4 regions of the Aurantimonas sp. C2-5-R2 genome follow, and region 4 is predicted to be linked to each of the others. Evidence: predicted binding sites of a transcription regulator. Region 4 holds the regulator's gene; each other region holds the start of a gene.
What was found. The regulator LexA, encoded in region 4, represses DNA repair genes until DNA is damaged. The targets are predictions, from matches to a motif close to TGTTCNNNNTGTGTTCNG.
Positions count from the first base shown of each region.

Region 1 (7,373 bases), on a different contig from region 4:
GTCGATCACCCCGATGATGTTGACGATCTGGCCGGACGAGGCCTCGATTTCGCCCATTGCGGCGACGGCACGCCGCACGACCTCGCCGGACTTCTCCGCTCCCGCCCTGGTCTGGGTGACCAGTTGCCCGGCCCCTTCGGCCCGCTCGGTGGAACTCTTCACGGTCGCCGTCATCTCTTCGATCGCGGCGGCGGTCTCCTCGACGGACGCAGCCTGCTGTTCCGTCCGCTTCGCCAGATCGTCGGACGCGGTCTGGATTTCGGCGCTGGCGCTATGAATGGCGGACGCATTCTCTCCAACCTTCTGCAGGGCCGCCTCCAAAGTGCCGACGGACTCGTTGAAGTCTTCGCGCAACTTGTCGAGTGACGGAATGAAGGGTCGAGTGATACGCTGACGCACGTCGCCATCGGCCATCCGGCCGAGTCCGTGGGCGAGCTCGTTGACGGCTTCGACGCGCCCGGTGATGTCGGTCGCGAATTTGACCACCTTCATCACCTTGCCGCTCATGTCGAAGATCGGGTTGTAGGACGCCTGGATCCAGATTTCCTTGCCGCCCTTGCCGATCCGCTTGAATTCCTCGGACACAAACTCGCCGCTGCCGAGCCGCGTCCAGAAATTGCGGTAGTCCGGTGATTGGGCATAGGCCGGTTCGACGAACATCGAATGGTGTCGTCCGGCGACCTCGTCTAGCCCATAGCCCATCGCGTTCAGGAAATTGTCGTTCGCGGTGAGGATCTTGCCGTCGACGGTGAACTCGATCACCGCCTGCGCCCGACCGATGGCTTCGAGCTTGCCGGAATTTTCGGCCGAAACCAGCTTGGCGGCGGTAATGTCCGTCGCGATCTTGAGGACTTTTTGAACCTTCCCGCCGGAACCGAGGATCGGATTATAGGTGGCCTGGATCCAGATTTCCTTGCCGCCCTTGCCGAAGCGCTTGTATTCGCGCGCATCGAATTCGCCGCGTCCGAGCTTGGCCCAGAACTCCTTGTATTCGGCGCTCTGGGCGTAGGCCGGTTCGACGAACATCGAATGATGCCGTCCGGCGATCTCGCTGACGTCGTAGCCGATCGCGCTGCAGAAGTTCTCATTGGCCGTGATGATAGTGCCATCTGGCTTGAACTCGATCGTTGCGAGCGACTTGCTGAGCGCCGCGAGAATGGCCTTTGAATCGCCACTCCCAAATCCTGCCGGTAGAATACCCATCAAACCTATCTCCTCACCCTCACTGCCGACTTTCCGGTCGGACTCAATTGAACTCGCGCCAAAATGAAGGCGCGTCTCTCGTCGGACCGCCGGGCACGCTTTCGCGACGCTCAGGCATACGCTTGGCATCCGGCAAGCGAGCTTAATGGGGTTGTTAGACGGCTATCTGTTAACAACTGATTTCATTCGTAAGTATTGGGCATCACGCATCGGTGAGGAAGGTGCGATGTAAAAAGAGTACGGATGATAATTGTTATTGCCGGCGCACGGCCCAATGGCATCCGATGCAAACCTGAAATGCCTTTGTCGCGTTTCGCGTAACGAGCTCTGAAATAACCGGAATTCGCGCCTGCCACTTGATCGCGGCGTTGGTACCTCGATCGAGGGCCGAGGGCGAACACCGAAGGTGCCGCCGTTAGTTGGCGGCGGCCCCCGGCTCCCCTTGCGGCATTACGCCGCGGCAGCCAATTTTGCGACGTCGGGAAACATGTGGTCGAGGTTGAGGAAGCAGATCATGCCGTCGGCGTGCGCGATGATGCCTTCGGTATAGCTCTTGTCGTAGCCGCCGGTCATTTCCGGAACCGGCTGGATAGTGGAGCCGTCGAAGGTCAGGAGGTCGGAGAGACCGTCCACGAGCAGGCCCAGAATCGTGTCTTGAACCTCGACGACGACAATGGCGCTGCGAGGATTCGGCGGCGCGGCGGTCATGCCGAGCTTCTGCGCCATGCTGACCACGGGAATGACCGTCCCGCGCAGATTGATCATGCCCAGGATGTCGGGCGAGGAATTGGGCAAGGGGGTCGATTGCGACCACCCCCGGATTTCGCGCACCGAAATCGTGCGGACGCAGAATTCTTGCTCGTTGACACGGAAGGCGACGACCTCCACAGGGCCGCCATCGTGATAGTCCGGGGTCTTCATCGCCATCCTCATCCACGCGTCGCGGCAAGGTTTGGCCGAGCGACGAATTCGATGTGGTGACTAAACGGCATCCAGATTAATAATCTGGCGGCGGACGAGGGTTAAAATTCTGTAAACGACGCCACGATATCTCGCCCGGTCGCGCGCCATACGGCGCTCGTCCGCGCATTCGGGCGGTTGGATGGTGCGTGTCGGTCCCTTGTTGGCGATCGTGCGGTAGCCGGAACGCGGCGGAATCAACCGCCGCCGAGGTGCTGCTTCAGGAACGCGACCGTCTGCTCCCAGGCGCTGTCCGCCGCCGCCTTGTCGTAGCGCGCCGCCGATGTGTCGTTGTTGAAGGCGTGGTTGACGCCCTCATGGACGACGATCGCATGCTCCACCCCGGCCGCCTCCAGCGCCGCCTTGTAGGCGTCGATGCCGGCATTGATGCGCTCGTCGAGCCCGGCATAGTGCAGGAGCATCGGCGCCTTGATTTTTGCGACATCGGCCGCGTCCGGCTGGCGGCCGTAATAGGCGACGCCGGCGCCGAGCTCCGGATCGGTGACCGCCAGGCTGTTGACCAGCCCGCCGCCCCAGCAAAAGCCGACCGCCCCGACTTGGCCGGTGGTGCCGGCCTCGCTCGTCGCCCATTCGCGCGCCGCGACGGCGCTCTCCACCGTCTTGGCGCCGTCGAGCGCGCCGATCATCTCGCGCGCCTTGTCCTCGTCCGGCGGCGTGCCGCCATCGGTGGACAGGAAGTCTGGCGCGACCGCGACGAAGCCCTCCAGCGCCAACCGCCGCGCGACGTCCTGGATATGGGCGTTGAGACCGCGATTTTCGTGGATCACGAGGACCCCGGGGAGCGTCCCCTCGGCGTCGGTCGGCTTGGCGACATAGGCCTTCATCTCGGCGCCGGCGGCCAGGAATTTCGCCCACACTGTCGTCACCCGCTCGTCCTGCGGGTCGACGATCTGGGCGCTCGCCTTGGACGCGCCGATCAGCGGCGCGATCGCGGCGGCGGCCGTCGCCGAGCCGGCAAGCGCCGTCAGCTTGGCCATGAAGCCGCGCCGGTCCAGCGTCAGATGGGTGTATTCGTCATAGGCGTCGATCATCGCCTGGGTGATCTTCGGCTTCCGGGGTGTCTCGTCGGCCATTGCGCTTGCTCCCTTGCTCCATCATTGGGAATACTAATGCGGTAGCCTCCGCCCGCAAGGCGACCGCGTTCCCCTAGTGTTCCGCGCCCGAACCATTACATTGCGGGCGATGACCGATTCCCATGATCCTTCCGGCCCCGCCGCTCCCCGGGCCGGCTCCATCGCGGCCCGCGCCATGGCCGCCCGTGGCTCGCGCGCGCCCGACTATCTCGCCGGCCTCAACGCCGAGCAGCGCGCCGCCGTCGAGACCACCGAGGGTCCCGTTCTGGTGCTGGCCGGCGCCGGTACCGGCAAGACGCGGGTGCTGACGACGCGCATCGCCCATATCCTCGCCACCGGCCGCGCCTTTCCGTCGCAGATTCTCGCCGTCACCTTCACCAACAAGGCGGCGCGCGAGATGAAGAACCGCGTCGGCTTTTTGGTCGGCGAACAGGTCGAGGGCATGCCCTGGCTCGGCACCTTCCACTCGATCGGCGTCAAGATCCTGCGCCGCCACGCCGAGCTGGTCGGGCTGAAATCCAACTTCACCATCCTCGACACGGACGACCAGATCCGGCTGATCAAGCAGCTGATCCAGGCGGAAAACCTCGACGACAAGCGCTGGCCGGCGCGCGGCTTCGCCCAGATGCTCGATTCCTGGAAGAACAAGGGTCTGACCCCGAAGGACATTCCCGAGGGCGACGCGCGCGCCTTCGCCAATGGCAAGGGCCGCGAGCTCTACGCCGCCTATCAGGCGCGGCTGAAATCGCTCAACGCCTGCGATTTCGGCGATCTCTTGCTGCATCCGATCGCCATTTTCCGCGCCCATCCGGATGTCCTCGCCGAATATCACAAGCGCTTCCGCTACATCCTGGTCGACGAGTATCAGGACACCAACGTCGCGCAATATCTCTGGCTGCGGCTCCTGGCGCAAAGGCCGACGCGGCGGGCCCCCTCATCCGGCCCTTCGGGCCACCTTCTCCCCGCAGGGGAGAAGAATGGTGCGAGCTCGCCGACGGCCGCGGAAGAGCGCCATTCCTCTCCCCCTTGGGGAGAGGGTGGTTCGCGCAGCGAACCGGGTGAGGGGTTTACTCCCATCAACATCTGCTGTGTGGGCGACGACGATCAGTCGATCTATGGCTGGCGTGGCGCCGAGGTCGACAACATCCTACGCTTCGACAAAGACTTTCCCGGCGCCACCGTCATCCGGCTGGAACGCAACTACCGGTCCACCGCCCACATCCTCGGCGCCGCCTCCCACCTCATCGCCCATAATGAGGACCGGCTTGGCAAGACGCTGTTCACCGACTTTTCCGACCCCGAGCACCAGAAGGTCGAGGTCAATGCCGGCTGGGATTCGGAGGAGGAGGCGCGCGCCATCGGCGAGTCGATCGAGGATCTGCAGCGCCGCGACAATCACGACCTCAACGACATGGCGATCCTGGTCCGCGCCTCCTTCCAGATGCGCACCTTCGAGGACCGCTTCGTCACCATGGGGCTCAACTACCGGGTCATCGGCGGCCCGCGCTTTTACGAGCGCATGGAGGTGCGCGACGCGCTCGCCTATTTCCGCTGCGTCGTCCAACCCGCCGACGATCTGGCCTTCGAGCGCATCGTCAACACGCCGAAGCGCGGCCTCGGCGATGCCACCATTCGCCTGCTGCACGACTACGCCCGCTCCCGCAAAATCCCGCTGATCGCGGCCGCCGGCGAGATGGTCGAGACCGAGGAGCTGAAGCCGAAGCCGCGCAACGCGCTGCGCCGCGTCGTCACCGACCTTGTCCGCTGGGCCGGGCTGCTGGATTCCACCAAGCACACCGAGCTGGCCGAGCAGATCCTGGAGGAATCCGGTTACACGGCGATGTGGCAGGCCGACCGCTCGGCCGAGGCGCCGGGCCGGCTGGAAAACCTGAAGGAGCTGATCCGCTCCATGGAGGAGTACGAGGGGCTTGCCTCCTTCCTCGAACATGTCGCGCTGGTCATGGACACCGAGCAGAACGCCGATCTCGACGCCGTCTCGATCATGACGCTGCACGCGGCCAAAGGGCTGGAATTCGAGACCGTGTTCCTGCCCGGATGGGAGGAGGGGCTGTTTCCCCATCAGCGCGCCCTCGACGAGGGCGGCCGCTCGGGCCTGGAGGAAGAGCGCCGGCTCGCCTATGTCGGCATCACCCGCGCCAAGCGCCGGGCCAAGATCTGGTTCGTCTCCAATCGCCGCATTCACGGCCTGTGGCAATCGACCATCCCCTCGCGCTTTCTCGACGAGCTGCCCGAGGCGCATGTCGAGGTGATGGAGGCCAACACCAGCCAATACGGCGGCTACGGCGCCTCGCGCTGGGACGGCGCCGCCGCCTTTCAGGAAAACGCCTATCAGACGCCGGGCTGGCGCCGGGCCCAGGCGGCCGCGCAAAATGGTCAGAGCGGGGCCGGCTTTGCCGGGGGCAAAGGAAGTTCGGCCGGCGACGGCTGGTCCGGCGGCCGCACGCGCCAGATCGACTATGGCGGCGGCAGATCGAATGCGCGGTCCGGACGCCACGGGGGCAGGGGCCACAACCAGCCGCCGAAACAGGGGTTCGGCCTTTACGCCTCGGCCAAAAAGGGCGGCCCGCGCGAGATCGAGGGCGAGCTGGTAGCCAAATCCGTCATCGCCGAGGACAGCCGCTTTGCCAGCGGCGACCGGGTCTTCCACCAGAAATTCGGCAACGGCACCGTCGCCTCCGTCGAGGGCAACAAGCTCACCGTCGACTTCGACAAGGCCGGCCAGAAGCGCGTGCTGGAGGGGTTTGTGGAAGGGGTTTGAGGGGGGCAGCGCTGAGGTGGATTATGATCAGCGCGTCGTCATCCCGGCCTTGAGCCGGGATCCATTCCAAGCCGCTTGAGCCGCCAATCCGTCGCCGGACAGGATGGGAAAATGTCGCGGCATGGGTCCCGGCTCAAGGCCGGGATGACGAAGCTCGAAGGCCTGCGTCCATCCTGCGGAGTCGCACCGGCGCCCATCCTGCAAGCATCGCACCGGCGCCCACCTGTCCCTCACCAACTGCCGCGATAAAGTTCGTTCCAGTCCGGGTTCATCACTTCGATCAGTTCGATCTTCCAGCGGCGCGGCCAGCGCTTGATGGTTTTCTCCCGCGTGATCGCATCGCGGATATCGAAATGCTCCTCGTACCAGACGAGGCGCCGGCAGCCGTGGCGGCTCGCAAAGCCGGGCGTCAGACCATTCTTGTGCTCGAAGACCCGCTGGGCGAGGTCGCTGGTGACGCCGGCGTAGAGCGTGCCGTTGCGTCGGTTCGCCATGATGTAGACGTGGCCCGCCACCGCGCTGCCTTTCCCGCTCGATCGCCCGCAGGCTACCGGACGAAGCTCGGGCAACGCCAGAGCGTCCAGGTCGTGCCCGACTAGCCGCGACGTTCAATACGGTCGTCATTTCGACTTCGGCGATCGGCGAGACCGTCCCACGCGGGCGTCATCCCGGCCTTGAGCCGGGACCCACTCCAAGCCGCCCGAGCCGCCAATCCGTTGACGGACAGGATGGGAAAATGTCGCGGCATGGATCCCGGCTCAAGGCCGGGATGACGAAGCTCGAAGGCTGGCGCCTCATGTTTCTGCGGGGGATGGTGGGCCGCATTCATCTACGCGATCGTCGGCGAGTAGTCGCGACCGCCCAATACGGTCGTCATCCCGGCCTTGAGCCGGGATCCATTCCAAGCCGCTTGAGCCGCAACTCCGTCGCCGGACAAGATGGAATAAAAGTCGCGGCATGGGTCCCGGCTCAAGGCCGGGATGACGAAGCTCGAAGGCCGGCGCCCTCATCTTCGACGGCGTAAGAAGGGTCCGCGTGTGTCCGAGACAATCGCGCCGGGAAAAAATTTATCCCCACCCCTTTCACTCTCCCGCACAATCACGTCACCGCCGGCCCATCCTGAGCCAGTCGAAGGAACGGGCGCGGACGATCGCCGGGATCGTTCGTTGGGCCAAAGGGGAGCGATCCCTGGCGGGCGGTGCCGGTTTCGGCCGCTTCCGGAGCGGCGGGAACCGGGCCTGGTGACGGCCGCGCCTGCCTTCCGTTCTGCGGGGAAGGCGGCATGCCGCCGGCCTGGAGGTCGTGCTCCTCCCGGCGGCATCCCACAGCCCGTCCGG
Region 1 covers NZ_JAZHLJ010000011.1:100,322-107,694, forward strand. Annotated here, with positions in the region: gene VQ044_RS07890 (methyl-accepting chemotaxis protein) at 1-1,203, opposite strand, end outside; gene VQ044_RS07895 (chemotaxis protein CheW) at 1,654-2,130, opposite strand; gene VQ044_RS07900 (dienelactone hydrolase family protein) at 2,361-3,257, opposite strand; gene VQ044_RS07905 (ATP-dependent helicase) at 3,367-6,036, shown strand; gene VQ044_RS07910 (GIY-YIG nuclease family protein) at 6,267-6,551, opposite strand.
Region 1: a site for LexA is predicted at 3,324-3,341, ahead of VQ044_RS07905 (ATP-dependent helicase). Genes of this name have one in related genera too.

Region 2 (7,373 bases), on a different contig from region 4:
GTCGCGAGTGCGTCCAGTTCCTGGTCGTCGAGTCCGACAACCAAGTGCCCATCCAGAACCGCGATGGTCGCTGGGACGGCGCCTTGCTTGCGTATGATCGCCTCGACATTGCGGGCCATGTCGCGGTTCTGTGGATAGGGCATGCCGTGGGTGATGATGGTCGATTCCAGCGCCACCACTGGCCGTCGGCTGCGAATCGCATCAGTGACCTCGGCAGAGGACCTGAACGGGAGCGTCACGGACATCACAGCGACCTTTCCGGTAAATGAGGATCTGGCAGAGCCGCGGCGCCCTCCTGGATCAGTCGAGGGAAATCGCGTGGCGGAAACGGATCGACAGAAATCCGGATCGATGACGCTACCAGGCCCGCGCGGACGCAATCGATCCATTCACGCCCCTCGCAAAGGCCGACGAGCGCGGCTGCGGCCAGCGTGTCCCCGGCGCCGGTGACGTCCCTTGGAATCACGACGGGGGGCTCCTGGAAGGCGATCGTCTCGCCGTCAATCACCACGACTTGCCTCGGTCCATCGGTAATGACGGCGCGCCGTGCACCGAGTTCGATCAGGAGTTCGGCGAGGAGCCTGGGGCTCGTGCCAGAACTGGCCTCGACCAGGCTTGCCGCCTCGGCATGCGAAAGAAACAGCGCCGAAAGCGAGCGAATTGCCCCGTGCAGGCGGCGAACTTTGGCGGGCGAGACACCTATCGCCGCGATGGGACGCCCGCCGGCGGCCTTCGCCAGCGCGTCGATCGATCCGCTCGGCAGGTTCGCGTCGACCAGCAATGCGTCGACCTCATCTATCGCTGCCCTGACATGCCGCCGCGTGAACACGCGCGGAACCAGGAGATCGTAAAGGCCCATGTCCGCGACGCCGGCAACAAGCTCGCTCCGGTCGTCCAATATGGCCGTATAGGTTGGTGTCGCCCGGTCGATCCAGGTGATGGAGACATCGGTGAACTTGCGAGCGGCGATTGCCTGGGCAATTCGGTAGCCGTCGGAATCGCCGCCCCTGGCGCTTTGCAGCACCACCGCGCAACCGAGCGCGTCCAGCGTCAAGGCGGCGTTGAACGCGGCACCGCCCGGCATGTCGAAGAAGCGGCCGGGGTTCGACGCGGCGGGACGATACGGCGCATCGGCCTTGGCGCGCCGGTCGATATGGGCCGCACCGACAACGAAGACGGAGAGGGAATGAGATGAAATTCCGGACTTCTTCATAAAACTTTAACAGACAGTGAGAGCGGACTGCGATTCGGCTTGCGACGATAAACCGGAACAAACCAGGAATATGGGCTTGCCCAATGAGAACAAATAGCGTACACGTTTGGTTCAGGCCGCATCATTGCACCCCCGTCCAACGCGTGGAATAAGGTCCCGTCTCCATGGCACAGAACACACTCCGTCTCGTCGAGGAAAATTCGTTGGACAAGAACAAGGCTCTCGATGCCGCGCTTTCGCAGATCGAGCGGGCGTTCGGCAAGGGCTCGATCATGCGGCTCGGCGCGAACGAGAAGATCGTCGAGATCGAAACCGTGTCGACGGGCTCGCTCGGACTCGACATCGCGCTCGGTGTCGGCGGGCTGCCGAAAGGCCGGGTCATCGAGATCTACGGGCCGGAAAGTTCGGGCAAGACGACGCTCGCCCTGCATACGATCGCCGAGGCCCAGAAGAAGGGCGGGATCTGCGCCTTCGTCGACGCCGAACACGCGCTGGACCCGGTCTATGCCAGGAAGCTCGGCGTGGATTTGGAGAATCTGCTGATCTCGCAGCCCGATACCGGCGAGCAGGCCTTGGAGATAACCGACACCCTGGTTCGCTCGGGCGCGATCGACGTGCTGGTCATCGATTCGGTCGCGGCGTTGACGCCGCGGGCGGAAATCGAGGGCGAGATGGGCGATTCCCTGCCGGGCATGCAGGCGCGACTGATGAGCCAAGCGCTGCGTAAGCTGACCGGTTCGATCTCCCGCTCTAAATGCATGGTCGTTTTCATCAACCAGATCCGCATGAAGATCGGCGTAATGTTCGGTTCGCCGGAGACGACCACGGGCGGCAACGCCTTGAAGTTCTATGCCTCGGTTCGTCTGGACATTCGCCGTATCGGCGCGATCAAGGACCGCGACGAGGTCGTCGGCAACCAGACCAAGGTCAAGGTCGTCAAGAACAAGCTGGCGCCGCCGTTCAAGCAGGTTGAATTCGACATCATGTATGGCGAGGGCGTGTCGAAGACCGGAGAACTCATCGATCTCGGCGTCAAATCCGGGATTGTCGAAAAATCCGGCGCCTGGTTCTCCTACAACAGTCAGAGACTGGGGCAAGGGCGCGAGAATTCGAAGAATTTCCTGCGCGACAATCCCAGTGTCGCCAATGAGATCGAGGCCCTGATCCGCCAGAACGCCGGCCTGATTGCCGAGCAACTGCTCGTCGATCCCGGCGGCGAGGACAGTGCCGACGAGGGCTGAACCGCCGGGCTCCGGTCGCGGCCGTCGCTGAGATGCGCGCCGGCGAACCGGAGCTTGATGGACACTGCTTCCGGGCCTCTGTACAAAGCGCCTTCGATAGGGATCGGAGGCGCTTCTTTGCGTGGTCCGGCCGTGTTTTTCCGTCAGTTTTCCGAAGGTCGCATTCATGAGTGGCGTCAACGAAATCCGGTCCGCGTTTCTCGATTATTTCGCGAAGAACGACCACGAGCCGGTCGCGTCCTCGCCGCTGGTGCCGCGCAACGACCCGACGCTGATGTTCACCAACGCCGGGATGGTGCAATTCAAGAACGTCTTCACCGGCGTGGAGAAGCGTCCTTACTCCCGGGCCGTCACCTCGCAGAAATGCGTGCGCGCCGGCGGCAAGCACAACGACCTCGACAATGTCGGCTATACCGCCCGCCATCACACCTTCTTCGAGATGCTGGGGAACTTCTCTTTCGGCGATTATTTCAAGGCTCGGGCGATCGAGCTCGCCTGGAACCTGATCACCAAGGAGTTCGATCTGCCGGCGGACCGGATGCTGGTGACCGTTTTTTCCGAAGATGAAGAGGCGGCCACCCTCTGGCGCAAGATTGCGGGGCTGCCCGACGACCGCATCATCCGCATCGCTACTTCGGACAATTTCTGGTCGATGGGCGAGACTGGCCCGTGCGGCCCGTGTTCGGAGATCTTTTTCGACCACGGCGAGGGCATTCCCGGCGGGCCTCCGGGCAGCCCGGACGAAGACGGAGACCGGTTCATCGAGATCTGGAATCTGGTCTTCATGCAGTTCGAGCAGCTCTCGGCCGACGAGCGCATGGAACTGCCGCGTCCGTCGATCGACACGGGCATGGGGCTGGAGCGGATCGCAGCCGTCCTCCAAGGCGTCCACGACAATTACGATATAGATCTGTTCAAGGCGTTGATCGAGGCGGTCGAGGCGGCGGTCGGTTCGCGGGCCGAGGGCGACAAGATTGCCAGCCACCGGGTCATCGCCGACCATTTGCGGGCGACCGCGTTTCTCATCGCGGACGGGGTGCTGCCGTCCAACGAGGGACGCGGCTACGTGTTGCGGCGGATCATGCGACGGGCGATGCGCCATGCCAAGTTGCTCGGTGCCCGTGAACCGGTGCTGTTCAAGGTGCTGCCGACGCTGGTCGCCGAGATGGGCCGTGCCTTTCCCGAACTCGTGCGGGCCGAGGCATTGATTTCGGAAACACTGAAGCTTGAGGAGAAGCGATTCCTGCAGACCCTTGATCGCGGTTTGACGCTGCTGACGGATGCGACCGAAGGCATGGGCGCCGGCCAGAAGCTCTCCGGCGAGACGGCGTTCAAGCTTTACGACACCTACGGTTTTCCGCTCGATCTGACGCAGGACGCACTGCGCCAGCGCGGCATCGAGGTCGATCTCGATGCGTTCAATACGGCGATGGCGCGCCAGAAGGCCGAGGCAAGGGCCAGTTGGTCCGGCTCCGGCGATGCGGCGTCTGAAAATATCTGGTACCCGATCCGCGAGCGCGCCGGTGCGACGGAGTTCCTCGGCTACGATACCGAGCGGGCGGAGGGCGTGGTTATGGCGCTGGTCAAGGACGGGCAGGAGTTGGACCGTGCCGAGACGGGCGAGGAGATCTTCGTCGTTCTCAACCAGACGCCATTTTACGGCGAGTCGGGCGGCCAACTCGGCGATGCCGGCATGATGCGCGGCGACAAGGTCGAGATCGAAATCAGTGATACGCAGAAGGTGGCGGATGGTTTGTTCATCCATCGCGGCACGGTCAAGACGGGCGCGGTTCGCGGCGGCATGCCGCTCGACCTTCAGGTCGATCATTCGCGGCGGTCGCGTATCCGGCTCAATCATTCGGCCACCCATCTTCTTCATGAGGCACTGCGTCAGGTGCTGGGAACCCATGTGGGCCAGAAGGGCTCGATGGTCGCGCCGGGGCGGCTGCGCTTCGACTTCTCCCATCCCAAGCCGTTGGACGCAGCGGAGATCGCCGAAGTCGAGCGGCTGGCCAATCGGATCGTGCTGCAGAACGCTTCGGTGGAAACCCGGCTGATGGCTGTGGACGACGCGATGGCGGCGGGAGCGATGGCGCTGTTTGGTGAGAAATACGGCGACGAGGTCCGGGTGGTCTCGATGGGGACGGCCGAGGAGGGCGAAAAGGCTGGCCGGCCGTTCTCGATCGAGCTCTGCGGCGGCACGCATGTTGCCGCGACCGGCGACATCGGGTTGGTCCATATCGTCGGCGAGAGCGCTGTCGGTGCCGGCGTGCGGCGCATCGAGGGGCTCACGGGCGAGGCGGCGCGGGCCTACTTCGTCGAACAGGACGAGCGCGTGCGACGCATGGCGTCGGCGCTGAAGGTCGCGCCCGCCGAGGCGGCGGAGCGGTTGGAGGCGGTCGTCGAGGAGCGGCGTCGGTTGGAGCGCGAACTCGCTGAGGCGAGGAAGCGGCTCGCGCTCGTGGGTGATGGTGCCGGACAGGGTTCGTCCGCCGCGCCGAAGGATGTCGGTGGCGTCAGCTTCATGGGACGGGTACTCGAGGGCGTCGCCGGCAAGGATCTCAAGAGCCTCGTCGATGAGGCCAAGGCCGGGCTCGGCTCCGGTGTCGTCGTGTTCGTCAGCGTCGCCGACGGCAAGGCCAGCGTCGTCGTCGGCGTCACGCCGGATCTGACCGAGCGGTTCGACGCGGTGTCGCTGGTGCGGCAGGCCAGCGCGGCGATCGGCGGCAAGGGCGGCGGCGGTCGTCCGGACATGGCGCAGGCCGGCGGGCCCGACGGGGATAAAGCGAGCGACGCGGTGTCCGCTGTCGAGGCGGCGCTGGCGGCCTGACCGCCGTGGTCGGTTGGACGGGTTGCTTTTGAAGGCTCGCAGCAGGCGACCTTCTGCGCGGTGCCTGATTCACGGGTATCGGGTTGCGTCGGCATTGGCCCAGCGCTGGCGCTAACGAGCGGACAGCATGAAAAAGGGGAGCGGCCCGGCCGCTCCCCTTTTTCTATTTGCGCGTGACGCTGGCGCTCAGGCCATCGCCTTCTGCAGGTTTTCGTCGATCTTGTCGAGGAAACCGGTGGTCGACAGCCAGGGCTGGTCAGGGCCTATCAGCAGCGCCAGATCCTTGGTCATAAAGCCGCTTTCGACGGTGGAGATGCAGACCTTTTCCAGCGTGTCGGCGAAGCGCTTCAGCTCGGCGTTGTCGTCGAGCTTGGCCCGGTGCGCGAGGCCGCGCGTCCAGGCGAAGATCGAGGCGATCGAGTTCGTCGAGGTCTCCTGGCCCTTTTGATGCTGGCGATAGTGCCGCGTCACTGTGCCGTGCGCGGCTTCCGCCTCGACGGTCTTGCCATCGGGGGTCATCAGCACGGAGGTCATCAGGCCGAGCGAGCCGAAGCCCTGCGCGACCGTGTCGGACTGGACGTCGCCGTCGTAGTTCTTGCAGGCCCAGACGTAGCCGCCGGACCACTTCATCGACGATGCCACCATGTCGTCGATCAGGCGATGCTCATAGACGATGCCCTTGGCGTCGAACTCGGTCTTGAACTCTGCGTCGAAGATCTCCTGGAAGATATCCTTGAAGCGGCCGTCATACTGCTTGAGGATCGTGTCCTTGGTGGAGAGGTAGACGGGGTAGCCGCGCTGCAGGCCGTAATTCAACGATGCGCGGGCGAAATCCCGGATCGAATCGTCGAGATTGTACATCGCCATGGCGACGCCGGCTGCCGGAGCGTCGAACACCTCGTGCTCGATCGTCTCGCCGTCCTCGCCGACGAATTTGATCGTCAGCTTGCCCTTGCCCGGAAACCTGAAGTCCGTCGCGCGGTACTGGTCGCCATAGGCATGGCGGCCGATGATGATCGGCTTGGTCCAGCCGGGTACGAGGCGCGGCACGTTCTTGGCGATGATCGGTTCACGGAAGATGACGCCGCCGAGGATGTTGCGGATGGTGCCGTTTGGCGAGCGCCACATCTTCTTCAGGTTGAATTCGCTCACCCGGCCCTGATCGGGCGTGATCGTGGCGCATTTCACGCCGACGCCGTACTGCTTGATCGCATTGGCTGCGTCGATCGTCACCTGGTCGTCCGTCGCGTCGCGATGTTCGACACCGAGATCGTAATATTTCAGGTCGATGTCGAGATAGGGGTGGATCAGCTTTTCCTTGATGAAATGCCAGATGATCCGGGTCATCTCGTCGCCGTCGAGTTCCACGACCGGATTGTCGACCTTGATCTTTGCCATCGGCGCCTTCCTTGAAAACAAATCGGCGGCCTGAGGGGCCGCGCAGGTGACGAAAGGAAGCGGGGCCGCTTCCCGAAGCTCAGCGCGCCCTATAGCACCGGCACCCGTCGGCGCAAAGCAGTGTGGCCGTTTCGCGGGAGCAACCGGGCTGGCGGATGCTGAAATACCAGGAGTCAAAAATGCCGAAGTCGGTTTTCGTGGAGGCGCCCTGTGGGCTGGTGCGCGGCTTGGAGGAGAACGGCATCGCCGGATTTCGCGGTATTCCCTATGGCGAGCCGCCGGTCGGCCGGGCCCGCTTTGCCGCCCCCAAACCCGCCCGGCGATTCGCGGCGATTTTTCACGCTGACAGTTATGGGCCGGCGGCGCCGCAGCGCCGATCGCTGCCGGAGCCGTTCGCCAGGCTCTCCCCAGTGACGCGTTCCTTCAGTGAGAGTTGCCTCAATCTGCATGTCTGGACCCCGGACATAACCGGGCGAAGACCTGTTTTGGTCTTCATCCATGGTGGTGGTTTCATCATCGGCGCGGGCGCGCAATATCCCGGCGACGATCTCGCTCGTCGCGGCGACGCCGTTGTGGTGACGTTGAACTACCGCCTGGGCTTCTTTGGCTTCAATGCCTTCGCCGAGATCTTTCCGGGCGACGATCGCTTCGTCGCCAACGCCGGCCTTCTGGATCAGCGTCTGGCACTGGA
Region 2 covers NZ_JAZHLJ010000029.1:31,045-38,417, reverse strand. Annotated here, with positions in the region: gene VQ044_RS13750 (pseudouridine-5'-phosphate glycosidase) at 1-245, opposite strand, end outside; gene VQ044_RS13745 (carbohydrate kinase family protein) at 245-1,213, opposite strand; gene recA (recombinase RecA) at 1,378-2,454, shown strand; gene alaS (alanine--tRNA ligase) at 2,621-5,284, shown strand; gene VQ044_RS13730 (NADP-dependent isocitrate dehydrogenase) at 5,471-6,682, opposite strand; gene VQ044_RS13725 (carboxylesterase/lipase family protein) at 6,862-7,373, shown strand, end outside.
Region 2: a site for LexA is predicted at 1,299-1,316, ahead of recA (recombinase RecA). Genes of this name have one in related genera too.

Region 3 (7,373 bases), on a different contig from region 4:
AACTGGTCATCGCTCTCGTGCCTTACGTCCAGCCGGCGCTCCTGACCGTCACGCTCGTCAGCGGGCTTTATCTCGGCGCGGCCGTCGTGCGCGTATCCGGCCGCTTGCCGCGACCCAAGGATGATATCCCCTCGGCGACCCACTTGCCGAAAACAACCCTTCTCATCTTCGGCGTGGCGCTTGCGGTCGCCTTCATCGGCGGAACCATCGGCCTCGTCGCCGCCGTTGTCGTCGGCGCGTTGGGGGCCGCCTTCACCCTGGTGGGGCTGGCGAGCCTCCATCGTCGCACCCGGGGGCGTCCGGGCCGAGGCCTGGTGCTGTTTACGAGTTATGCGGCGATCCTGCTGCTGTCTTTCCCGATCGTGCTGTTCATGGCGCTCGGGCTCTTCGAAACCTGGCGCGGCCGACAAGGGCCGTCGCTCAGCCAATCCTGAACAACCGATCCCGATCCAGAAAGGACAAGATCATGGACGTCATTCTTCTCGAACGCATCGCCAAGCTCGGCCAAATGGGCGACACCGTAAAGGTGCGCAACGGCTTCGCCCGCAATTTTCTCCTGCCGACTGGTCGCGCGCTGCGCGCCAACGATGCCAACCGCGCGCGCTTTGAAGCGGAGAAGAGCCAGCTGGTAGCTCGCAACGAAGAGCGCAAGGGCGAAGCCAAGAGCGTCGCCGCGACGCTCGAAGGCAAGCGATTCGTCGTCGTGCGCTCGGCCGGCGAAACCGGCCAGCTCTATGGGTCGGTATCGACCCGCGACATCGCCGACATCCTCGCTGGCGAGGGCTTCAAGGTCGGCCGCAACGAGATCCAGCTCAACGAGCCGATCAAACGGATCGGGCTGCACCCAATCACCATCGCGCTTCATGCCGAGGTCGAAGTCGAGATTTCGATCAACGTCGCCCGCTCTCCCGACGAGGCAGAGCGTCAGGCCCGCGGCGAGGAACTCACCTCCGCCGATGCCATCTACGGCCTCGACGAAGAGGAAAGCTTCGACGACGAGGAGCAGGAAGACGGCGAGGAGCGGGACGACGGCGAGGATGCTTCGGGCGAAGCGTCCGCTTCCGACGACACGGCAGAGAGCGACGAAGCTCAGTAGAACCGCGGGCTGACCGGCGCGATTTCAGCCGCGTTCGGCATGCAGTCAGCGTGAGAGTGTGAAAGGCTTCGCTTCGGCGGAGCCTTTTTTGTTGCCATTGGCGTCTTTGCACCTAAATCTAACAGCGCAGCTTATATTTTCGCACTCCGGCGGCCATGAGTGGCCGCGGATTCTCTGGACCAAGGTCAGGGGATTTCGATGACGAACCGCGTTCTGTCTACCTATCTCTCCCACCTTTTTCGCTTCGGGAACCTGACCGTCACGGATCCGGATGGCCGTTCGTCGCGATGGGGCGACGGGACCGGCAAACCGTTGCATATTCGGTTCAACTCGAAGTCGGCGGAGTGGGGTGTCGCAATCAACCCCGGTCTTAAATTCGGCGAAGCCTACATGAATGGCGGCGTCGATATGGTCGAGGGCAGCATCTTCGACCTCCTCAGCCTGGTGTTCCGCAATGGCGGCAGCGATGCGGCGAACGAACCCTGGATGCAGGCGATCGCCCGGATGCGACTGCTCTATCGCCGCTATATCCAGAACAACACGCCGCAACGGGCACGCGCCAACGTCCATCACCATTACGACCTGTCGAGCCAGTTATACGATCTGTTCCTCGATACGGACCGGCAATACAGTTGCGCCTATTTCGAAGATCCGAATGCCAGCCTCGACCAGGCCCAGCTGGCCAAGAAGCGCCATATCGCAGCCAAGCTCTTCTTCGACCGGCCGGACCTGCGGACGCTCGACGTCGGCTGCGGCTGGGGTGGGCTCGGGCTGTATATGGCCCAGCACCTTGACGCGAAGGTGACCGGGGTCACGCTGTCCGACGAGCAGCTGGCGATCGCGCAACGTCGGGCTGCCGACTCGGGGCTTACCGGACACGCCGATTTCCGATTGGAGGACTATCGCGACACCCAAGGCCCCTTCGACCGGATCGTCTCGGTGGGCATGTTCGAGCATGTCGGTCTCGACTTCTATGAAGACTATTTCGGGCAATGCGCGCGTCTCCTCGACGACGACGGGGTCATGCTGCTGCACACGATCGGGCGAATCGAAGAGCCGGCGAACACCAACGCCTTCATCGGCAAATACATTTTCCCGGGCGGCTACCTGCCCTCCCTGTCGCAGGTGACGAAAGCCACCGAGCGCAGCGGCCTGATCGTCACCGACGTCGAAGTTCTCCGGCTGCATTATGCCGACACACTGCGGCATTGGCGGGAACGCTTCGAAGCCCGGCGCGAGGAGGCCAAGGCGATCTATGATGAGCGATTCTGCCGCATGTGGGAATTTTACCTCGCGGTGTCCGAAACGGCGTTTCGCTGGCAGGATCTCGTCGTGTTCCAGGTCCAGCTGACGAAGAAGCTCGATACCCTCCCGACCACGCGCGACTACATCTACGAAACCGAGACCCGGTTGCGGCAGAAGGAACAGGCTGCGGACCACGCTAGACGTTCCGAATCATGGGGCGGCCGCAACGCGGCGGAGTAGCCAGCGCGGTTTTGCGCGCAATCTGGTGTCAACGTGCGGCGGATTTTATCCCCGGAGTTATGCACAGCGCTTCACAGGTTTCAGCGAACCCATTCATATCGTCGCAAGAGTGCCAATTTGCTAGGATCACGGCGGTCCATGGTGTAGTCCGAGCACATCCTGAAACGGCGGTAGAGGTCACGCGGCATGGCGGATGCGGCGCGTAAAATCGATGACGAAACGGCGTTGTATCGTGAGGCTCCGAGCAACATCGAGGCCGAGCAGGCGTTGCTCGGCGCCATGCTGGTCAACAACGACGCCTATTATGTCGTCCACGACTTTCTGAAACCCGACCACTTCTTCGAGCCGCTGCACCGGGAGATCTTCGGCAAGACGTCCGAGATGATTCGGATGGGCAAGATCGCCAATCCGGTGACGATCAAGACGTTCCTCGCGGCCAACGACAAGGTGGGCGATTTCACCGTCGCACAATATCTCGCGCGGCTTGCCGCCGAGGCGACGACCATCATCAACGCCACCGACTACGGTCGGGCGATCTACGATCTGGCGATTCGCCGCTCGCTGATCCGGATCGGCGAGGATGTGGTCAACATCGCCTTCGACGCGCCGCTCGACATGGAGCCGAAGAGCCAGATCGAGGACGCGGAGCGCCGCCTGTTCGAGTTGGCCGAGACCGGCCGCTACGACGGCGGCTTCCAGTCCTTCACCGACGCGGTAACGCTGGCCGTCCAGATGGCCACCGCCGCCAAGGACCGCGATGGCGGCCTCTCCGGCGTCTCCTCGGGCATTATCGGGCTCGACGGGCGCATGGGCGGGCTGCAGGCCTCCGATCTGATCATCCTCGCGGGCCGTCCGGCCATGGGCAAGACCTCGCTCGCGACCAATATCGCCTTCAACATTGCGGCGGCCTACGAGCCGGCCGAGCAGGCGGACGGCAGCTTCAAGGCGAAGAACGGTGGCGTCGTCGGTTTCTTCAGCCTGGAAATGTCGGCCGAACAGCTCGCCACCCGCATCATTTCCGAACAGACCGAGATCTCCTCGTCGAAAATCCGGCGCGGCAACATCAACGATCAGGAACTGTCCAAGCTGATCGGCTGTTCGGAGATGATGCAGAAGCTGCCGCTTTATATCGACCAGACCGGTGGTATCTCGATCGCGCAGCTTTCGGCCCGCGCCCGGCGCCTGAAGCGGCAGCGCGGGCTCGACGTGATGATCATCGACTATGTCCAGCTGATGCAGGGGTCGAGCCGGACCCAGGGCAACCGCGTCCAGGAAATCACCGAGATCACCACCGGCCTCAAGGCCCTGGCCAAGGAGCTGAACGTGCCGATCATCGCCCTGTCGCAGCTGTCGCGTCAGGTCGAAAGCCGCGACGACAAGCGACCGCAGCTCTCCGATCTGCGCGAATCGGGGTCGATCGAGCAGGACGCCGACGTGGTGATGTTCGTCTATCGCGACGAATATTACCTCGCGAACCGGGAGCCCAAGCCGGGCCCCGACCATTTGAAGTGGGAGCAGGAGCTGAACGACGCGCGCGGCAAGGCCGAGGTCATCATCGCCAAGCAGCGTCACGGCCCGACCGGAACCGTTCCCCTCGCCTTCCAGGCCGAATACACCCGCTTTACCGATCTTGCGGACGACAGCTATCTTCCCGAGCGGTTCGAGTAGTCTCCCGCCAATGCCGCTTTCTCCAATCCCGGCCAGCGTGAGGCCGGACCGCATGCCGGTCGTCGAGATCGACCGCGCCGCGCTGATCGCCAATTGGCGGATGCTGGATTCGCGTAATCCCGGCGCCCGTACTGGCGCGGCGGTCAAGGCGAACGGCTATGGTCTTGGCGCCGCCGAGGTCGCCGCGGCGTTGTCGGAAGCCGGTTGCCGCGACTTCTTCGTCGCCTGGGCCGAGGAAGGCGCCGCCTTGCGTGACTCGCTGGACCGGTTGCCGGCCAACGCCTCGACCGCGTCTGCGGCGCCTCGCATCTACGTGCTTCAGGGTCTGGAGCCCGCTGCGGTTCCGCTCCATCTGGCGCGAAACCTGACGCCGGTGCTCTCGACGCCGGACGACATCGCCGTCTGGCGCGAGGGGATGCGCGCGACCGCACGCAAAGCGCCCGCCGCGGTACAGCTCGAAACCGGCATGAACCGGCTCGGCCTCGGAACCGAAGATGCCCGCTTGGCCGCCGACTTCGCCGCCTCCGGCGAGCTCGACCTGTGCCTGGTCATGAGCCATCTGGCCTCCGCCGACGAGGCGACATCGCAGAGCGCCGAGCAACTCGAACGGTTTCGGGCGCTCGCCGGGCTGTTTCCGTCGGTTCCCCGGTCCTTTGCCAATTCCGCTGGTGTCTTTCTTGGCCCCGACTACGCATTCGATCTGACACGGCCCGGCATCGCGCTGTATGGCGGCGAGGCAGGCCCCGGCTCGTCGGAAGCGGTCAGGACCGTCGCGCGGCTGACCGCCTCGGTTCTCCAGGTGCGAGTCGCCAAAACCGGCGAGGCAGTCGGCTATGGCGCGGCGGCAAGGCTGAGCAGAGATACCCGAATCGCCACCGTCGGCATCGGCTATGCCGACGGCTACCACCGTGCCGCGTCGGGCGCCGGCGTGGGGATGCGTCAGCTGCGGCCCGGAGCGGACGCCATACTCGCCGGCCGGCGGGTCCCTGTGCTCGGTCGAGTCTCGATGGACCTCACCCTGCTGGATATCACCGACCTTCCCGAAGATGCCGTCCGCCCCGGCGCGCGGGCGGAATTCTTCGGCCCGGACATGCCGATCGACGCGGTGGCGACAGCCGGCGGCACCATTGCCTATGAATTGCTGACTGGCCTCGGGCCGCGGGTGAATCGGCGCTGGCCAAGCGACGGCACATTCAGCTGAGTTGCTGACCCATCCAGAGGCGAATCTGGTCGGATCCGAAAAGCAGCACGGCGACCCCCAAGCCTGTGATCACGACAAGATGCAGGAACGCGATCGCGTTCAGCCATGTGCGGAAAGGCTCTTTGTGGGTCTTGTGGCGAATGATTCGCTGGGCGGAAATGGCGCCGATGCTGCCACCGAGGAGGGCAAGACGCAGGAGGCTTTTCTCCGGTATGCGTCTTGCGCCGGCTCTCGCTTTGGCCTTGTCGAAAACGAAGGCGAAATAGGCAGCGATGTTGATCGCCAGGAAATATAGTCCGATCCACAACGCCATTTGATCGTCTTTCGAAGAATGTCCGATTGGCGAAAAGCGCCTTCCAAGCGCTGTCTTGCGCCGGCTTATCGGCAATCTAACATCGGGCTGCGGTCCCGCTCGCACGATTGCCGCACGCATGGCTCTGTCTTGCGTCGCCGTTCGGAGTTGCGGTCGGGCGGGTTTTGTTTATGTTTCGTTCCAGTCGCCGCCCCGTTTCCAAGGTTTCAATGGCCAAACCCAAACTCAGCTTCATATGCCAGAACTGCGGCGCGGTCACCACGCGCTGGCAGGGCAAATGCGACGCCTGCGGTGAGTGGAACACCATCGTCGAGGAAAACACGTCCGGCGGGATCGGCGGTGGACCGCAACGCGGCCGGCGCAAGGGCAGCCCATCGGCGCTTCTGCCGCTCTCGGGCGAGATGGAAGAAGCCCCGCGCATCGTCTCCGGCATCGACGAATTCGACCGGGCGACCGGCGGCGGCATCGTGCGTGGATCGGCTTTGCTCATCGGCGGCGATCCCGGCATCGGCAAATCGACGCTGCTGATGCAGGCGGCCGCGGCGCTGTCGCGTGGTGGCAACAGTGTCGTCTATGTCTCCGGCGAAGAGGCCGTGGCGCAGGTGCGCCTCCGCGCCCAGCGCTTGAAAGCCGCCGATACGTCGGTGCAGCTCATGGCCGAGACCAATGTCGAGGACATCCTCGCGACGCTTGCTGAAGCCCGCCGGCCAGACCTCGTCATCATCGATTCGATCCAGACGCTGTGGAGCGACATGGCCGAATCGGCGCCGGGAACCGTGACGCAAGTCCGCACCGGCGTGCAGGCGCTCGTGCGCTATGCCAAGGCCAGCGGCGCGGCGGTGATTCTCGTCGGCCACGTCACCAAGGACGGCCAGATCGCAGGCCCCCGGGTTGTCGAGCACATGGTCGACGCGGTCCTCTACTTCGAGGGCGAAGGCGGCCACCACTACCGAATTCTGCGCACCGTCAAGAACCGCTTCGGACCCACCGACGAGATCGGCGTCTTCGAGATGAGTGACATCGGACTGCGCGAAGTACGCAACCCGTCGGAACTGTTTCTCGGCGAGCGCAACGAAAAGGCGCCTGGCGCCGCGGTTTTCGCCGGCATGGAAGGAACCCGCCCGGTCCTCGTCGAGATTCAAGCCCTGGTCGCGCCTTCGGCTCTCGGGACGCCCCGCCGCGCGGTCGTCGGCTGGGACCAGCCGCGACTCGCCATGGTCCTGGCGGTGCTCGAAGCCCATTGTGGCGTGCGACTCGGCCAGCATGACGTCTATCTCAACGTCGCCGGGGGCTTCCGGATTTCCGAACCGGCGGCGGACCTCGCGGTCGCGGCGGCGCTCGTATCCTCGCTCAGCGGCGCCGCCCTGCCCTCCGATTGCGTCTATTTCGGCGAAGTCTCTCTCTCCGGCGCGGTGAGGCCCGTCGCCCATGCGGGACAGCGCCTCAAGGAAGCCGAAAAGCTCGGTTTTCGGCAATCGGTCTTGCCGGCGGCCAGCGCCGATCTGCCGCGCTCGGGCGAGATGGTGCCGCATGAAGTGGAGACCCTGCCCGACCTCGTCGGCAGGGTCGCGTCAGGCGGTCTTCCATCCGACGGTTGATTTTCACGCCGC
Region 3 covers NZ_JAZHLJ010000012.1:78,382-85,754, forward strand. Annotated here, with positions in the region: gene VQ044_RS08330 (hypothetical protein) at 1-434, shown strand, start outside; gene rplI (50S ribosomal protein L9) at 467-1,096, shown strand; gene VQ044_RS08340 (cyclopropane-fatty-acyl-phospholipid synthase family protein) at 1,295-2,581, shown strand; gene VQ044_RS08345 (replicative DNA helicase) at 2,768-4,249, shown strand; gene alr (alanine racemase) at 4,302-5,450, shown strand; gene VQ044_RS08355 (DUF1294 domain-containing protein) at 5,443-5,763, opposite strand; gene radA (DNA repair protein RadA) at 5,973-7,361, shown strand.
Region 3: a site for LexA is predicted at 5,929-5,946, ahead of radA (DNA repair protein RadA). Genes of this name have one in related genera too.

Region 4 (7,373 bases):
GGCCGCTTCCGCTTTTGCGCGAACCAGCGCGTCCGATTCGCCGTGATCGGCGCGGCGTTCCGAATGACCGACGATGACGTAACGCGCCCCGATATCCTTCAGCATCGCGGCGGAGATGTCGCCGGTGTGGGCACCGCTTTCCGCCGGATGGCAGTCCTGCCCTCCGACCGCGACATTCTCACCCAGGACCCCGCGACTGGCGGACAGGATCGTCGCCGGCGGACAGATCAGCAGGTCGCGGCGGTCGGCGAGCCCGTGGCCGGCAGCGTCCGCGATGCTCTTCAGTTCCGTCAATGCCGACAACTGCCCGTTCATCTTCCAGTTACCCGCGATCAGTGGCCGTGGCTTCATGTCGACATTTACTCCCTGGAGCGGTGCGCGGAGGGCGCGGACCTGATGGCGCATACCTATCATCGTCGGTCGGCAATATGCGAGGGAGCCGAGAAATCAATCGTCCAGCCTGCTTGCGCCCGCCCCGCGCTGTTTCCTATTAAGGCCTGAGAACGATGGATGCCCTGCTTCGCTTCGCCGCCGCGAAAGTCGAGCGGGCGAAGGGAGACGACGATGCTCAATACACTGCGAGGCAGCATTTCCGGGTGGACCGCGAAGATCCTCCTTGCCCTGCTCGTCGTCAGCTTCGCCGCCTGGGGTATTGGCGACGTATTTCGCGGCGATACGGCGACGACGGTGCTGACAGCTGGCAAGACCGAGGTTTCGCTGGAGGATTACGCTCTGGCCTACAACCGAGCCCAAGCCCGTCTGACCCAGCAGATCGGCCGCCGTCCGACCGCGGAAGAGTCCCAATTGTTCGGCATCGACCAAGGCGTCCTCAGCCAGCTCGTCGCCGGCGCCATGCTCGACGAACAGGGTCGTCGCATCGGCCTTGGCCTGTCGGAGGAGCGTCTGGCGCGTCTGATCGCGGACGACCCCTCGTTTCAGGACGCCTCGGGAAATTTCTCGCGCAATGCGTTTCAGGCGGTCCTTTCCAACGCCCGTATCCGGGAGCGCGACTATATCCGCAGCCAGGAAGACGCCGCCATTCGCAGCCAGATCGTCGAGGCGATTTCGCAGGGCGGCAATACGCCAGTAACGTTCGAAACGGCGCTGGGCCTCTACAATGGCGAGCGCCGGACGGTCGATTATATCAGCATGTCCCCCTCGACGGTGCCACCGGTCGCCGATGCGTCGGACGACGTGCTGACGGCCTATTTCGAGGAGAACAAGGCGAAATACGCCGCGCCCGAATATCGCTCCCTCGCGTACGCCACGCTGACGCCGGAAGTGCTGAGTGATCCGGCGACGATCACCGACGAGCAGGTGAAGGCGGACTACGAGCAGAGCAAGGAGCGCTATACCACACCGGAGCGGCGCCAGGTCCAGCAGATCGTCTTCGCCGACAAGGCTGCCGCCGACACAGCCAAGGCCAAGCTGGACGGCGGTGCCAGCTTCGAAGAGGTCGCCAAGCAGGCCGGACGGACCGTCGAAGACACCGACCTCGGCTTGGTATCCAAATCTGAAATTCCCGACGCGAAGATCTCCGACGCGGCGTTTTCCCTGGGCGAAGGGGCGATATCAGACGTTGTGGCCGGCGCCTTCGGCCCGGCGATCCTGCGCGTTTCAAAAATCCAGCCGGTGGGTGTGAGTCCGCTCGACGAGGTCTCGGACGAGATTCGCAAGGCTCTGGCGCTCGTCGCGGCGAACGACACCGCCGCAAGCGCCTACAATGCCTTCGAGGATACGCGCGCCGGTGGCGCCAGCTTCGCCGAGGCGGCCAAGGCCGCGGGCATTGCGGCCGAAACCGTTCCGGCGGTCGACAGCCAGGGCAACGGTCCCGACGGCGCGCCGGTAGCGGAGCTTCCGGCGGCGAAGGAGCTTCTGGCCGGCGCCTTCGAGACCGAGCCGGGATTCGACAATGTGCCGATCAACTTCGAATCGAACAGCTATGTCTTCTACGACGTCGTCAGTATCGACCCGGCGCGCGACCGCACATTCGACGAAGCACGCGACCGCGTGCTCGCCGACTGGAAAAACGATGAGACCCAGCGACTCTTGAGCGAAAAAGCCAATGCCTTGAAGGCCGAACTCGAGAGCGGCAAGAGCATGGACGACGTGGCGGCGGAAGCGGGCCTGCGCAAGCAGACGGCGGCGTCGATCACGCGTCAGTCCGGCGCGGCCGTTCTGGGTCAGGTCGGCGTCGCCGCGGCGTTCTCCGGTGGCGATGGAACGATCACCACGGCGCGCGGCCGCGAGTCGGGCTCACAGGTTGTCCTGAAGGTTACCGAAATCGCCCCTCCCGCCGATCCGGCCGCGAACGTCGCGGCGGAGGAGCGCCAGCAGTTGAAGGGTATCTTCGAAAACGATCTCCTGCAGAGCTACGTGACACTCCTGCAAAACGACACGCCGCTCAGCGTCAGTCCGGCCGCCATCGAAAACGCCAAGGCGATCGTCCGGTGAGCCAAAGTCTGAAACCTTTCATCGCCAAGGTCGCGGACGGTCAGTCCCTGACGCGATCCGAGGCGGAGGCCGCCTTCGCGGTGATGATGTCCGGCGAAGCGACGCCCTCGCAGATCGGCGGCTTCCTGATGGCGCTCCGCGTGCGCGGCGAGACCGTCGACGAGATGGCGGGTGCCGTCTCGGTCATGCGCGCCAACATGTCGCGGGTCGCGGCGCCGCCGGACGCCATCGACATCGTCGGCACTGGCGGCGATCACGCCGGCACGCTGAACGTTTCGACATGCTCGGCCCTCGTCCTCGCCGGGTGCGGTCTCGTCGTCGCCAAGCACGGCAACCGGGCCCTGTCCTCGAAATCAGGTGCGGCGGACGTGCTGGCCGCGCTCGGGGTCGACGTTGACCTGAAGCCGGATGCGATCTCGCGGGTGCTCGCCGATGCCGGCCTCTGCTTCATGTTCGCTCCGACGCATCACGCCGCGATGCGCTTCGTTGGTCCCAGCCGGGTCGAGCTCGGCACCCGGACGATCTTCAACCTGCTCGGACCGATGTCGAACCCGGCGGGCGTGAAGAAGCTGCTGGTTGGAGTGTTCTCGCCACAATGGCTGCTGCCGCTTGCGGAGACGCTGCGCGAATTGGGGACCGAATCCGCCTGGGTCGTGCATGGTGACGGGCTCGACGAAATGACCGTTTCGGGGACGACCGCGGTTGCTGCCCTCCATGACGGCGAGATCCGCACCTTCAGCGTCGAGCCGGAGGACGCCGGGTTGCGGCGTTTGCCCCTTGCCGAAATCAAGGGCGGGGACGCGGCGGCAAACGCCGCGGCGCTGACCGCAGTGCTCGGCGGCGCGAAAAACGCCTACCGCGACATCGTCTTGCTCAATAGTGCCGGCGCCCTGATGATGGCCGGCAAGGCTGAGGATATTCGCGGCGGCGTCGCAATGGCAGCCGATGCGATCGACAGCGGCCTGGCGCGTGCCGCCCTGGAGCGCCTGGCGGCAGCAACGCGCAAGTTCGGCGAGGCGTCCGCATGAGTGACATCCTTGAGCGAATCGAAGCCTACAAGCGCGACGAGATCGCCGCTGCCAAACAGCGCATGCCGCTCGCCGATCTCGAAGCCACGATCGATCCCTCGGATGCGCCGAGAGGATTTGCGGCGGCGATCCGGGCTCGGCACGCCGAGGGTCGGCTAGCACTCATCGCGGAAGTGAAGAAGGCCAGTCCCTCGAAGGGCGTGATCCGCGAGGATTTCGATCCGCCTGCTCTCGCTGCGGCGTATGAGCGCGGGGGCGCGACATGCCTCAGCGTCCTCACCGATACGCCCTCGTTTCAGGGTGCGCCCGCCTATCTGACGGCGGCTCGTGCGGCGACCGCGCTGCCGGCGCTGCGCAAGGATTTCCTGTTCGACACCTATCAGGTGGCCGAAGCGCGCGCCTGGGGCGCGGACGCGATTCTGATCATCATGGCCGCCGTCGACGATACGCTGGCGCGCGATCTGGAATCTGCCGCCGAGCACTACGGCCTCGACATCCTGGTCGAGATCCATGACGAAGCCGAAGCCGAGCGTGCGCTGAAGCTCCGCACGCCGCTGATCGGCATCAACAATCGCAATTTGCGGACCTTCGAGACCAGCCTGGCGACGGCCGAGAGACTGGCGGCGCTGGTGCCGGACGACCGGATTCTCGTCGGCGAAAGCGGCATCTTCACCCATGCCGACTGCCTGCGCCTCGCCGATCGGGGCATCCGCACCGTCCTCGTCGGAGAAAGCCTAATGCGCCAAGCCGATGTGGAGGCGGCGACGCGCGTGCTGCTCGGCGCGACCCGCCAATTGGGGGCCTTGTCATGACCGACACCAAGCAATCCGGGCTCACCCATCTCGACGCGGCTGGCGCTGCCTCGATGGTCGATGTCGGCGACAAGGCCGACAGCGTTCGGGTCGCAGAAGCCGAGGGTTTCGTCGCCATGCAGCCGGCGACGCTGGACCTGATTCTCGCCGGCGAGGCCAAGAAGGGCGACGTCATCGGCATTGCGCGGATCGCTGGAATCATGGCGGCCAAGCGGACGCACGAACTGATTCCGCTTTGCCATCCGCTGATGCTTGAGAAGATTGGCGTCGAGATAACGCCGGATGCGACCCTGCCCGGTCTGCGCGTCACGGCGTTGGCCAAGGTCAGCGGCAAGACCGGCGTCGAAATGGAGGCGCTCACGGCGGTCTCCGTCGCTTGTCTGACGATCTACGACATGGCCAAGGCGGTGGATCGCTCGATGCGGGTGTCCGGCATCCGGCTGCTGTCGAAGTCCGGCGGCCGTTCCGGCGACTTCACGGCGGCCGGGTCATGAGTCTGCTTCCCGTCGAGGAAGCCTATCGACGATTGGTGGGGAGTGCGGTGCCCCTCACCCGCACCGAGCAGTTGCCGTTACTGCAAGCGGCCGGACGCCTCCTGGCCGAGGACGTCCTGGCCCGCCGCACCCAGCCATCCTTCGATGCCTCGGCCATGGACGGCTACGCCGTCCGGGCTGAGGACGCGCAGTCGCCGTTCGAGGCCCTGCGGGTCGTCGGCGAATCCGCCGCCGGGCGCGCCTTCGACGGTAAGGTGGGAATCGGTGAAGCGGTGCGAATCTTCACCGGGGCACCAGTGCCGCATGGCGCGAATGCGATCCTGATCCAGGAAGACGCCCGCGTTGAGGTCGACGGCACCGTGCGGCCGACGGTTTCGCTTGAACCCGGCCAATTCATCCGGGCAGCCGGTATCGATTTCGCTGCGGGCGAGACGTTGTTGACCCGCGGCGCCCTGCTCACGCCCGGCGCCATCGCGCTTGCGGCAAGCTGCGGCTACCCCGCGCTGACGGTGCTGGCGCGGCCGAAGGTGGCCATCCTCGCAACCGGCGACGAACTCGTGCTGCCCGGCGAGCCGCTCGGTCCCTCGCAGTTGGTCGCCTCCAACCCGTTCGGCGTCGCGGCGATGGTGGTAGCGGCCGGCGGCGATGCGATCGACTGCGGGATCGCTGGCGACGACGTCGCCACGATCGACGCGCGCCTGAGCGATTCCATCCGGGACCGGGCGGATGTCTTCGTCACGATCGGCGGGGCGTCGGTTGGCGATCACGATCTGGTCGGCAAGGTGTTCGCCAACCGCGGCGTCGGACTCGACTTCTGGAAGGTCGCGATGCGCCCCGGCAAGCCATTGATGGCGGGGCGGCTCGGCGATCTGACGATCGTCGGACTGCCGGGCAATCCGGCCTCCTCCATGGTCGCGGCGAGGTTGTTCCTGGTTCCATTGGTGCGCCGGTTGGCAGGCCTTCCCGATCGCCAGCTCTACCGGCATGGGCTGCTCGGTGCGCCGATGCCTGAAAATGGCCTGCGGACCGACTTCGTCCGGTCGCGGCTGGAGGTTCGAGAAGACGGCGTCATCCGGGTCATTCCGCTGCCCCGCCAGGATTCCTCCCTCCTGTCCACCTACGCGCAGGCCGACGCGCTGCTCGTGCGGGCTCCTTCGGCGGCTCCGGCCAGTGCGGGCGAGGCTTGCCGCTACGTTGTGCTCGACGAATGGAAGGGTCTTGCGGAACACAACTAGAACAGATAGGTTTGTTCAGGTTTTGTTTTAGGGAGTCGCCTCGATGCTGACACGCAAGCAGCACGACCTTTTGTCGTTCATTCACGAACGGCTGAGGGATAGCGGGGTGCCTCCCTCCTTCGACGAGATGAAGGACGCGCTGGAGCTTCGCTCAAAATCCGGCATTCATCGCCTGATTACCGCGCTTGAGGAGCGGGGCTTCATTCGGCGCCTGCCCAATCGCGCGCGAGCGCTGGAGATCCTCAAGCTGCCCGAAGCGATGCAGAAGGACCGCCCTGCCCCCGTCGGCCACGCCGGGTTTACGCCGAGCGTGATCGAAGGAAGCCGCGACGCGGCACGCAAGACGTCTGAGCCGATTTCCCGACGCGCGACGACGAGACCGCCTGAACCGGCCACAGTCTCGATTCCGGTCATGGGCCGGATCGCGGCGGGCGTTCCCATTTCGGCGATCCAGCACACCACCCATTCCCTCGCCGTGCCGCCGGATATGCTTGGCGGCGGCGAGCATTATGCGCTGGAAGTCAAGGGCGATTCGATGATCGAAGCCGGAATCCTCGACGGCGACACGGTGGTGATTCGCCGCGCCGACACGGCGACGCCCGGGGAGATCGTTGTCGCGCTGGTCGACGAGGAGGAAGCGACGCTGAAGCGGTTTCGCCGGCGCGGCAATACGATTGCGCTGGAGGCTGCCAATCCGGCTTATGAAACGCGGATCTTCGGCTCCGAGCGGGTCAAGGTTCAGGGCCGGCTGGTCGGGCTCATCCGCAAATACTGAAGGCCGGACCGACAGTTGGCAACCGATCCCGCGGAGCCAACTTTTCGACCTGTGCCAGCTGCTGCTTGAGCCGCGAACCAGGCCGCGCCGCGCAGAGCCGTGACGGCGCCGCGAAGGAAGCGCGTGTGGATCGTTCCCGGGTCGGGGCGAGGTTTCGCGGTGTCCGGTTTGAATGGCCGCGGGGTGCCTTTCGATCATGTTCACCGGGTTTTCTTCTTGCCTCCCTTGCACCGGGCCCGTCGCGCAGGTATCTGCGTCCTCGGAGAGGTGGCCGAGTGGTCGAAGGCGCTCCCCTGCTAAGGGAGTATACGGGAGACCGTATCGAGGGTTCGAATCCCTTCCTCTCCGCCACTTCAGAACAGAACCGGGCACGCCGTGCGTGGCCGATTTTACGCCGGATGCGGCGGCGAGCGTTCTGAGCAAATCTCCCTTCGATCCCATGATGCGCACTTCGCCTTCAGCGACCTCGACCCTTTGGGCCAGCGCCCGCAGGTGATCGCGGCGATAGCCGCCTCCGTCGAGGCGCATCCGCTCCCTGGCCGTTTGGGCGAACTTGCGGACCATCTGCGGCGTAA
Region 4 covers NZ_JAZHLJ010000055.1:12,553-19,925, reverse strand. Annotated here, with positions in the region: gene tpiA (triose-phosphate isomerase) at 1-351, opposite strand, end outside; gene VQ044_RS18405 (peptidyl-prolyl cis-trans isomerase) at 565-2,454, shown strand; gene trpD (anthranilate phosphoribosyltransferase) at 2,451-3,482, shown strand; gene trpC (indole-3-glycerol phosphate synthase TrpC) at 3,479-4,294, shown strand; gene moaC (cyclic pyranopterin monophosphate synthase MoaC) at 4,291-4,788, shown strand; gene VQ044_RS18385 (molybdopterin molybdotransferase MoeA) at 4,785-6,023, shown strand; gene lexA (transcriptional repressor LexA) at 6,067-6,798, shown strand; tRNA gene VQ044_RS18375 (tRNA-Ser) at 7,060-7,149, shown strand.